DNA from 2 places in the Vibrio aestuarianus genome. Region 2 is predicted to be linked to the other one. Evidence: riboswitches for the same ligand, from Rfam matches in the RefSeq annotation. Region 2 holds a riboswitch; the other holds the start of a gene.
What was found. Region 2 has a riboswitch for thiamine pyrophosphate ahead of thiD (bifunctional hydroxymethylpyrimidine kinase/phosphomethylpyrimidine kinase). Riboswitches for the same ligand answer to the same signal wherever they lie in the genome.
Positions count from the first base shown of each region.

Region 1: another riboswitch for thiamine pyrophosphate. It lies ahead of thiB (thiamine ABC transporter substrate binding subunit); the one in region 2 lies ahead of thiD (bifunctional hydroxymethylpyrimidine kinase/phosphomethylpyrimidine kinase).

Region 1 covers NZ_JAKNYQ010000001.1:700,465-705,776, reverse strand. Annotated here, with positions in the region: gene thiP (thiamine/thiamine pyrophosphate ABC transporter permease ThiP) at 1-1,528, opposite strand, end outside; gene thiB (thiamine ABC transporter substrate binding subunit) at 1,563-2,555, opposite strand; TPP riboswitch at 2,621-2,739, opposite strand; gene MCT08_RS03415 (flavin prenyltransferase UbiX) at 2,810-3,436, opposite strand; gene mpl (UDP-N-acetylmuramate:L-alanyl-gamma-D-glutamyl-meso-diaminopimelate ligase) at 3,464-4,822, opposite strand; gene fbp (class 1 fructose-bisphosphatase) at 5,093-5,312, shown strand, end outside.
Region 2 covers NZ_JAKNYQ010000002.1:113,158-118,469, forward strand. Annotated here, with positions in the region: gene fdhF (formate dehydrogenase subunit alpha) at 1-112, opposite strand, end outside; gene MCT08_RS14220 (PhoX family protein) at 451-2,331, shown strand; gene MCT08_RS14225 (LysR family transcriptional regulator) at 2,415-3,305, opposite strand; TPP riboswitch at 3,486-3,607, shown strand; gene thiD (bifunctional hydroxymethylpyrimidine kinase/phosphomethylpyrimidine kinase) at 3,702-4,547, shown strand; gene MCT08_RS14235 (phosphatase PAP2 family protein) at 4,794-5,312, shown strand, end outside.

The DNA of each region.
Region 1 (5,312 bases), on a different contig from region 2:
ACACCAATAGAGCGAGAGAAACCACTGCTGCCGCCTGCATTTGATAACTGCCTAGCAATTGGAATAGATAAAGCGGTAGAGTTCTAAATTCTTGGCTACCAAAAAGTGCAATGGCACTTAAATCCCCCATTGAGACCAAAAAGCTGATCGCAAAAGCATGAGCCAGAGGTTTTCTTAATGCTCTGAGTTCAATCACTTTAAAACGCTGCCAACCTTTCATACCAAGGCTGGCACACAGCAGTTGGTATTGCTGCGCGCTATGCAGCATTGGCTGGGCTAATGTTTTCAACACATAAGGCAATGCCATTAAGCCATTCACCAGCAGCACCACCCAATACGCCATACTAAAAGCATCGGTGAACGTTCGTAGTAACAAAAACAGCCCAGTGCTAATCACCAGCCCAGGAGTGACCAAAATAATAGTGCCCACTAATTCAAGATGATCGGCTCGGCGATTACGCAGCTTTAAACGCCAAACGCGGGTGGTAATTAAAATGGCCACCCCAGCGCAAACTGCTACCATACTCGCCAATGACGCCACTTGTAACGAAGCCAATAGCGCCTGCCAAAACTTTTCGTCACTCAGCACACTAAAAAGCTGCGCATTCAAACCGCTCAGCACCACCATCATCAATGGCGGAAGCACTAAAAGTAACGATAGGAGGATCCACGCAGCATCCCAATATTTCGCTTTTCGGCTATCTCGGCTCACTACATAGTCGACAGGCTTGCGGCCTGCACTTATCGCCAAAGGCTTTGCCAGTCGAGAAATAGAAAGATATAGCACACTGCATAACAGCATTTGCCATAAAGCTAATAACGCACCAGCTTGCAGATCAAAATCAAACTTAATCGCTTGGTAGATAGCCAGCTCTATAGTGGTTGATTTTGGTCCACCACCTAACGCCATTACCGTAGCAAAACTGGTAAAGCAAAGCATAAACACCAGGCCACACACATGCGGAAGCTGTTGTCTTAAACGTGGCCATTCAACCCATTTAAACTGATGCCAGTGGCTCATACCGAGATGCGCGCACAGCTTATGTTGTTCTGCTGGAATTGTTTCTAACGCTTGCAGCAACAAACGGCTGGCATAAGGAAGGTTAAAGAACAGGTGAGCCAGTAAAATCCCGTTTAAACCGTAGATGGAAAACGGCAATTTTGTATCAAACCATGCCAGCAACGAAGCTAATACGCCGCTATTGCCATAGATAGCCAACAAACCAAAGACCCCTACCAGTACCGGAAGCACTAAGGTTGTGGCAAACAGTTTGAGGATCAAATCGCGCCCCCAAAAGCGGCGGCGGTAAAAGGCATGTGCCACAGGAATCGCCAATCCCACACTGAGCAACATTGAGAGTGAAGCTTGGTAAAAACTGAACAGGGTAACATGACGATAATAAGGGTCATGCCATACTTGCAACACATTGAGACTCGGCGCGTGTAGCAGCAGTGCAGCAAGCGCACAAATAACAAAGGTCGCGACCACGATCGCGACCCCAATGCCGATTTTAGGAATCGAATTCAAACCTTATGTGACCTTAATTTAAGCTTATATAGCCTTAAAATGTTAATGCGTTTTGCCATTCTCGTATCCACGGCTTACGCATTTCAGACACCTCTTGCGCGCTAAATGTAAGTGCTTTTTGTGGTACGTTGAGAGTTTCAAACCCTTTAGGCAACTCAACCGATGTGACTGGATACATCCAGTTTCCGGTTGGGATTACCGATTGGAATTGATCACTTAAAATAAACTGCATGAACTCATCAGCCAATTTCTCGTTTGCAGTACCTTTCACTTTTGCAGCGACTTCCACTTGCATGTAATGACCTTCGGTAAAATCGGCTGTCGCGTATTTGTTATCATTTTCAGCAATTAAATGGTAAGCCGGAGATGTGGTATAAGACAGTACCAGATCAGACTCACCTTCTAAAAACATCGAATATGCTTCCGACCAACCTTTAGTCACCGTCACGGTTTTCTTCGCTAACTTTTGCCAAGCTTCACTTACATCATCACCGTAGACGGTTTTCATCCACAGCAATAAGCCTTGTCCTGGTGTTGAAGTGCGTGGATCTTGATAAATGACTTTCAAATCATCACGTTGTTCAACCAGTTCTTTTAAGCTTTTCGGTGGGTTAGTCATCTTCTCTTTGTTGTAAACAAAAGCAAAATAACCATAATCGTATGGCACGAACGTATCATCGCTCCAACCATTCGGTAAGGTTACGTTACTGGTATCAACACTGTGTGTGGTGAGTAGCCCCGTCTTCTTGGCTTCTGCCATCAGGTTGTTATCCAAACCGAGTACGATATCAGCTTTAGTATTGTTACCTTCAAGACGTAAGCGGTTAAGAATAGATACGCCATCATCAAGCGCGACAAAGTTAATATCACAGCCACATTGTGCTTCAAATGCTTTTTCAATTGCAGGACCTGGGCCCCAATCGGCAGCAAAAGAATCGTAGGTATATACGGTTAACGTGTTTTCAGCAGCATGCACTGAGAAAGAGGTGATGGTAGCAAGTGCAATAGCACTTAAAGTGGTTTTCACTGGTCGCTCTCCTTGGTTGAGCGGCACAGGCTTGAGGAGGATGAGAATATTCCGTTATTCCTATTCTGAAATCCTAACCCAATTCCTACGCCAGCATTATCTGGTTCAGGTTTACGGGTCCCAAGCTCGCACTTGATCTCAGCTTCATTCACTAAATGAATGATTTGCTCCCCGTTGAGTAAGGTGGATTGTAATTGCAATTGCTCGAATAAGCTACTCTCTACATCACTAACAACCTTCTACACTTCAGCAAACTATGCACCGCGTTGATCGTATCCCCAACGCGGAACTAAACCTTGTTCAACCCCCAGATGATCCAAAATACGGGCAACCATAAAGTCGACTAAATCCTCGATGGATTGGGGTTGATGATAGAACCCCGGCGCAGCGGGCATAATCGTTACCCCCATTTGCGACAGTTTGAGCATATTTTCAAGATGCAAAGTTGAGAATGGGGTTTCGCGTACCACCAGCAACAGTTGTCCACGCTCTTTCATGACCACATCGGCAGCGCGTTCGATCAAATTATCCGACATACCATGAGCAATCGCGGCCACACTGCCTGCAGAGCAAGGACACACCACCATCTGTTTTGGCGCAGCAGAACCAGAAGCTACGGGAGAAAACCAGTCTTCTTTACCGCAAACAATCAACTTATCAGCGTCACAATGAAGATGTTCAACCAATGCCGCTTTCGCAGCTTCAGGCCCACTAGGTAACTTCAAACCATGTTCTGTCGCCAGCACAACCCGCGCCGCGGATGAGATCAGCAAATAAACTTGGTAATCTGCGGCAAGCAAGCACTCAAGTAAACGCAGCCCGTAAGGAGCCCCTGAAGCGCCAGTAAAAGCCAATGTGATAGTTTTCTGTTTTGTTGTCATAGCTCTATTTCATTTGTGCGACTGATATTAGATGACTTGCTTCAGAGCAAGCAGTAACTTGTTATGAATACCTTCAAAACCACCATTACTCATCACCAATATTTGGTCACCCGGCTTAGCTTCATGAGCGATTTGCGCCACGAAAGCATCAATATCATCATTGACATACGCAGGTTGTGAGCATTGGTCTGCAACATCCTGCACCGACCAAGGAATATTATTAGGCTGATAGAGATAAACGGAGTCCGCTTGTTGCAACGATGCCGCCAAGGTTTGTTTATGTACGCCCAACTTCATTGTCGCCGAACGTGGCTCTAAAACTGCGATAATTTTCTTATCGCCAACCTTGTTACGTAAACCGCCCAAGGTAAGTTCAATCGCCGTTGGGTGATGAGCAAAATCATCAAAAACGCTAATCTCATTCACTTCGCCTTTGAGCTCTAAACGACGTTTGGTATTAATGAACTTAGATAACGCTTCACAAGCAAGATCAGGGGTGACACCAACGTGACGCGCAGCGCCAATCGCCATTAAGGCATTATCGACATTGTGATCACCAACAAGATCCCATTTGACTGTGCCCACTAATTCATTGCGCAAGAAAACGTTAAATTGAGAACCATCACGGATAATTTTCTCTGCCTTCCATTCACCTTGTTCACCCGTGAACTCGGTTTCGCTCCAACAGCCACGAGCTAAAACATCCGATAATGCGCTATCTTGTTGAGGTGCAAAGATACGACCATTTCCCGGAACTGTACGCACTAAATGATGAAATTGACGCTTGATCGCTTCAAGATCATCAAAAATATCAGCATGATCAAACTCAAGATTATTCATAACCAAGGTTCTAGGGTGGTAGTGAACAAACTTAGAACGCTTATCGAAAAAAGCACTGTCATATTCGTCGGCTTCCACTACAAAAAACATGCTATCACCTAAACGGGCAGAAATGCCAAAGTTACCTAGCACCCCGCCGACCAAGAATCCCGGTTGGTAACCGCACGCTTCTAAAATCCACGCGAGCATACTGGAAGTCGTGGTTTTACCATGTGTTCCAGATACCGCCAGAACCCAGCGATCATGCAGTAAGAACTCTTGTAACCATTGGGGGCCAGAGGTATAGCGCAGGTTGTTATTCAGCACATATTCAACACAAGGGTTACCACGGCTCATCGCATTGCCAATCACCACCAGATCTGGCTTTGGCTCTAATTGGACAGGATCAAACCCTTCGATAATCTCAATACCTTGAGACTCTAATAAAGTGCTCATTGGGGGGTATACATTGGCATCACTACCCGTGACTTTATGGCCTAATTGACGAGCCAAAACCGCAGCGCCTCCCATAAATGTACCGCAGATCCCAAGAATATGAATATGCATAAAACCTAGCCTCGCACATTGCGTTGTGAGTTATTGCCCCATTATCACCATCCAACCAAGAAAAGCGAGCTCGTTTGCAACTTCAAAAAAGTCGACAAACAAATTGAGATCTCAATCTGTTAGTTCATTACCATTAAAAAGATCTAACCTTTAAAATCGCATTGTTACCCGAACGTTATGAAACGGGTCACCCGTTTCGAGCAACATTCCAGTAAGAGGATGGGCGACGAAACAAAATACCCCCAAAAATATCTATGTTAAGGAAATAACATGCCTGAGATTCGCACCCTTGGCGAGTTTATTGTTGAGAAACAACATGACTTCCCCCACGCAAGCGGTGATCTTTCATCCCTTTTGTCATCTATTCGTTTGGCAGCAAAAATAGTCAACCGAGAAATCAATAAAGCGGGTCTTGTCGATATTACTGGTGCCGTTGGTACCGATAATATCCAAGGTGAAGAGCAACAAAAACTGGATGTTTATGCCAACG
Region 2 (5,312 bases):
GGTGGCTGGCTGCGCAAAGGGTTGGAATGGCGACTCCTACCGATGTGGCGGCTTCCAGTAGAGTTGATGCTTGACCAACTTGATATTGAACGTCATTGATCACCACTTTCATAGTTCGCCCCTAAAAAGATACGCACGTTCAGAGTTACACCTCACATCCTTCGCGCAGGTTGCTACGATGAATGTTGAGCTCTATGAAAACGCACTGAAGTAGGGTTTTCTAATTAGGTGCTGAATAAAGTGCGTGTCATAAGGTGCTAATGTCTGCATCAATCTTGTGGTTATTGCATTGAGTATAAAAAATCCATGCTGTGAATCCCTAGATCTAGTTCTCATTTTGGTTAAACAATCGTCACGATTAGGCAATATAAATTTAACTAATTTGTCATGTTTAACCGCTAAGCTGCTTTCCATATCTAATAACAAGGCAAGTAAAGTCAAGGAGCAAACATGTGGAAGCGTGATGAGCAAGAGTCTCAATTTAGTGAAATGATCGAAGCGAGGCTTTCTCGCCGTCGCTTTATGGCGGGCAGTGCGGCAGTTAGTGCTGGTGCATTTTTAACATTGAATCCAGTCGCTAAAGCTGTTGCTGCGCAGCCTAATTCATCGTTGCTTAACTTCGAACCAATACCGACATCAACAGCCGATAGCGTCATCGTGCCGAAAGGCTACAAGGCAACACCGTTAATGTCTTGGGGTGACCCGATTTTTGCAGATGCGCCCGAATTTGACCAAAGTGGCAAACAAGATTCAAGTGCGCAAGAGCGCCAGTTTGGTGATAACACGGACGGTATGAGCTTCTTCCCCATTGCTGATGATCGCGCTGTACTGGCTATCAATAACGAATACACCAATTACGAATATCTGTTCGCTCACAAAGGCGAAGCCATGACCGCCGACGATGTTCGTAAAGCGCAAGCTGCTGTTGGGGTGACCATTGTTGAAGTAGTACGAAAAAATGGCCAATGGATGGTGGATCGTTCTGGTCAGCGAAACCGCCGCATTACGGCCAATACCCCAATGCAATTGACGGGGCCTGCGGCCGGTCATACTTTGATGAAAACTGATGCTGACCCTAGTGGCATGAAACCTTTCGGTACTTTTAACAACTGCGCCAATGGTCAAACCCCATGGGGCACGTATCTAACTTGTGAAGAAAACTTTGATGATTTCTTTGGGACCGATCAAGCGGGAGTGTCACTAACGGCAGATCAAAAACGTTATGGTATTGAAGCTAAACCGAGCAGCTATAAATGGCATCAACATGATGCACGTTTTGACGTGGCGAAGAACCCGAATGAACCAAACCGCTTTGGCTGGGTAGTTGAAATTGACCCGAATGATCCAACTGCCACGCCACTAAAACGTACAGCGTTAGGCCGTTTTAAGCATGAGAATGCGGCACTGACCATCAACAATGATGGGCATGCGGTGGTGTATCTTGGTGATGACGAACGTGGTGAACATCTTTACAAATTTGTTTCAAAAAATCGTTACCAAGAGGGCGATGATGCGGCAAACCGCAATCTTCTCGAAGAAGGTACGTTGTACGTTGCTAAGTTTGATATGAATGATAAAGAGCTGAAAGGCCAAGGGCAATGGATTGAATTAACCTTTGGTAAAAACGGTTTAACACCTGAAAATGGTTTTAAGGATCACGCAGAGGTGATGATTTTTGCTCGTCGTGCGGCAACGCAAGTTGGGGCAACCACTATGGATCGTCCAGAATGGGTGGCGGTGCATCCAAGTAACAAATACGTTTTCTGTACTTTAACCAATAACAAAAACCGTGGCGTAAAAGAGGGACAACCTGTCGGTGGTCCCAACCCTCGTGCGAAAAATAACTACGGGCAGATTCTGCGTTGGATGCCAGTCAACGGCGACCACACTAGCGACAAATTTGCATGGGATCTGTATTTAATCGCCGGTAACCCAACGGTTCACAAAGGTAATTTGTACGCTGGTAGTGACAATATTCATGCTGACAACATGTTTAACAGCCCTGACGGTATTGGGTTCGATAAAGCCGGTCGTTTGTGGATTCAAACTGACGGTAAGTACTCCAATAAGGGGGACTTTGCAGGTCAAGGCAACAACCAAATGCTGTGTGGTGACCCGATTACGGGTGAAGTGCAGCGTTTTCTAACAGGTCCTATTGCGTGTGAAATTACCGGATTAACCTTCTCGCCAGACCAAAAAACTATGTTTATTGGTGTGCAGCACCCCGGTGAAGATGGGGCTCCTTCTCATTTTCCTGACGGTGGTAGTACTAAGCCTCGTTCAACGATAATGATGATCACTCGCGAAGATGGCGGTGTTATCGGTGCATAACGACACCAGTTTAAGTCACTAAACCGTTCAAAAAATAATAACCAGTTGGCTATATGATATTCAGGGAGCTTCGGCTCCCTTTGTTAGTTTTGCATTAAAACTCGGATGCTTTGTAATACGGTTTTGTAGCGAGTGGGTAACTGTCGATGGTATTTCTGTAAACTATAGACCGTCTCATTAATACTGGTTTTAGGCTGGTGCAGCCTGACCTGCTGCTGCTCAACGTGAGCTTCTACCGCACCAAAAGGTAAGACAGTAAATCCAATTCCTTGTGTGATCGGCACTAAGATTTGACTAAGTTGATTGATATAACCGACGCTAGGTAATGAGTCAATGGCAATGCCTGCCAGCGCTTCATCTTGGCTATGTGCAAAATAGATCGAGAGGTAATGCTCGGCATCAGGGTGGCGAATGAGGCCAAGTTTTTGTAACAGTTCTGGCGTGACCTGCGTATTTTTGGTCGAATTTGGTATTACTAAGCACAGAGCCTCTTGACCAATTTGTTGCCATTGATAGGCACCTTGTGCAGGTTTTTGGGTAACAATACCGATGTCAGTCGTGCCATTTTTTATCGCCTCTACAATTTTATTGTGAGGTGCGACTTCGATATGAATGACTAGCTGTGGATGCTTCGTCTGTAGCGCAATGAGCGTCGGATAAATACGCATCGCCATTGCACCAGAACAGGAAATATAGCAGTTGCCAGCGTATGGGTCATCAAAACTCAGTTGTTCCAATAGCTGCAATTCGTTGCGCTTTTGTTCCAATGTGTACTGATACATCAATCGACCTTGCTCGGTAAGATCAAAACTCTTTTTTTCTCGCTTTATCAAAGCGTGGCCGCACGCCTCTTCTAATTTCTTGATGTGCTGACTGACGCCCGGCTGTGTCATATGTAGCTTTTCTGCCGTGCGGGTAAAATGACCGACATCGATCAGAGTTTTAAAAGTATTGAGCCAGATTGGGTTAAGCATCGTCAATCACACGGATAACAAAATATTCTTAATTTAAGATTAAATCATAAACGTATGTTTGCATACAATCATCTCGATGGATAAGAGCTAAACCTGAAAAACAACACGATAGGGTAATACATCGTAGCGTTACCACTCGCTTTTGCTTTTCTATTTTTGCTGACAATTGATATCATCACCGTTCTATAGTCGGGGAGCCAAATATCAAGCTTATTTTAGTTTGATTGGGCTGAGATCGCAGTGCGAGACCCGTTGAACCTGATTCAGTTAATACTGGCGTAGGGAACTATCCACTTTGTCATTGAAAATGAAAACTTGTTTCCTTTTCAATCATGTTGCGGATGTGGTGGACTAATATTAGTCATCATTCCTACGCGCTTACTTTTCGGAGCGTGTATGTTTCAAGCAAATCCTAACTCTCATATTCCTATTGTACTTACCATTGCTGGTTCTGATTCTGGTGGTGGTGCGGGTATTCAGGCCGATATAAAAGCCATTTCAGCGACGGGTGGTTATGCATGCTCTGTTATTACTGCATTAACGGCCCAAAATACGCAGCGAGTCAGTGGGGTCTTACCGATTCCTGTTACTTTTATTGAGCAGCAACTCGACGCCGTATTTACTGACCTCAACATTATTGCGGTAAAGGTTGGAATGTTAGCAGACGCTAATATCATTCAAATCGTTGCGCAGAAATTACGTCAGTATCAACCGCAATTTATCGTGCTTGATCCGGTGATGGTCGCAACCAGTGGTGATCTGTTATTGCAACCAGAGGCGATTGATTCTCTCAAAACCCATCTATTACCGATTGCCACTGTTGTGACACCTAATTTAGCGGAAGCTGCTGCTTTACTTGGTACTGCAATACCAGCTACTGAGGCTCAAATGCACCAAATGGTAGAAAAAATTCGTGGCTTAGATTGCTTTGCAGTATTGCTCAAAGGTGGCCATTTAGAAGATGAAGTGAATAGCAACGACTTATTGATAACAGCGGATAAGACTCACCTATTCCAAGCGCAGCGAATCGCAACGATGAATACCCACGGTACTGGGTGTACACTCTCTTCGGCTATCGCTTCATACTTAGCCCAAGGGGATGAGTTACAGGCCGCTGTTAGTGGTGCGAAACAGTATCTTTCACAAGCGATCAGCTGTGCTGATAGGTTACACGTGGGGCATGGGCATGGGCCTGTCGATCATTTTTATAACTTACGTACTGGTTTGGACTTTAAGCGTTAAATATATCCCCTTCCTACTTGAAGATGCAGCGGTGTTGGCTGCGTTCGTTTACCCCAATCACATAGCCTGCCTATGCTCAGGGGGATAAACTCATTTGCCGCCTACCTGCAACTCCAAGTAGTTTGGGTATAAAGTTGTCGTTTTTTGGCATTTCTTTGCCATCGAATTGACCGCGATTTGATACATTTTACACATCGGCCCCGTTATTATCTCTCTCTATTTTATAGTGCTGTGGTGAGTGATGTGTTGGGTGTAAAGAATCAAATTCATATCAAAAAAACGAGTATGGTTTTGTTGGCGTTGTTTGCCTTATTGTTAATTCCTATATCATATGCTGGTTTGCTGATTGATTTGACTGCACCGGTTAATGAGCAGTTAGGTGCGTTTTTTACTTATTTAACCGATTCAGCAGGTTGGCAGGGCTTTGGTTTGACTTTAGTAACGCTGGCTTTTTTGGTCACTCGCACCAAGTGTTCCAGGAAAATGATGCTTAATCGAGTAATTCAGCTTGGTTTACTGCTTGTGATTGGTATGGGTGCGAAAACTGGTCTAAAACACTTAACGGAAAGTCCGCGTCCCTATACGCAATTGATGACCCAGCAACTGCTTATTCCAAACCCAGAGCATTTTTATAAATTGGATGCTATACAAAAAGCGCAGGTTATTAAAAGTGTTTCGAGTCGAGTTAGCGAGTGGCGTTTGCGTCATTGGCAAGGGGAAATAGATTACTCATTTCCATCTGGGCACACCATTTTCGTCGCCATT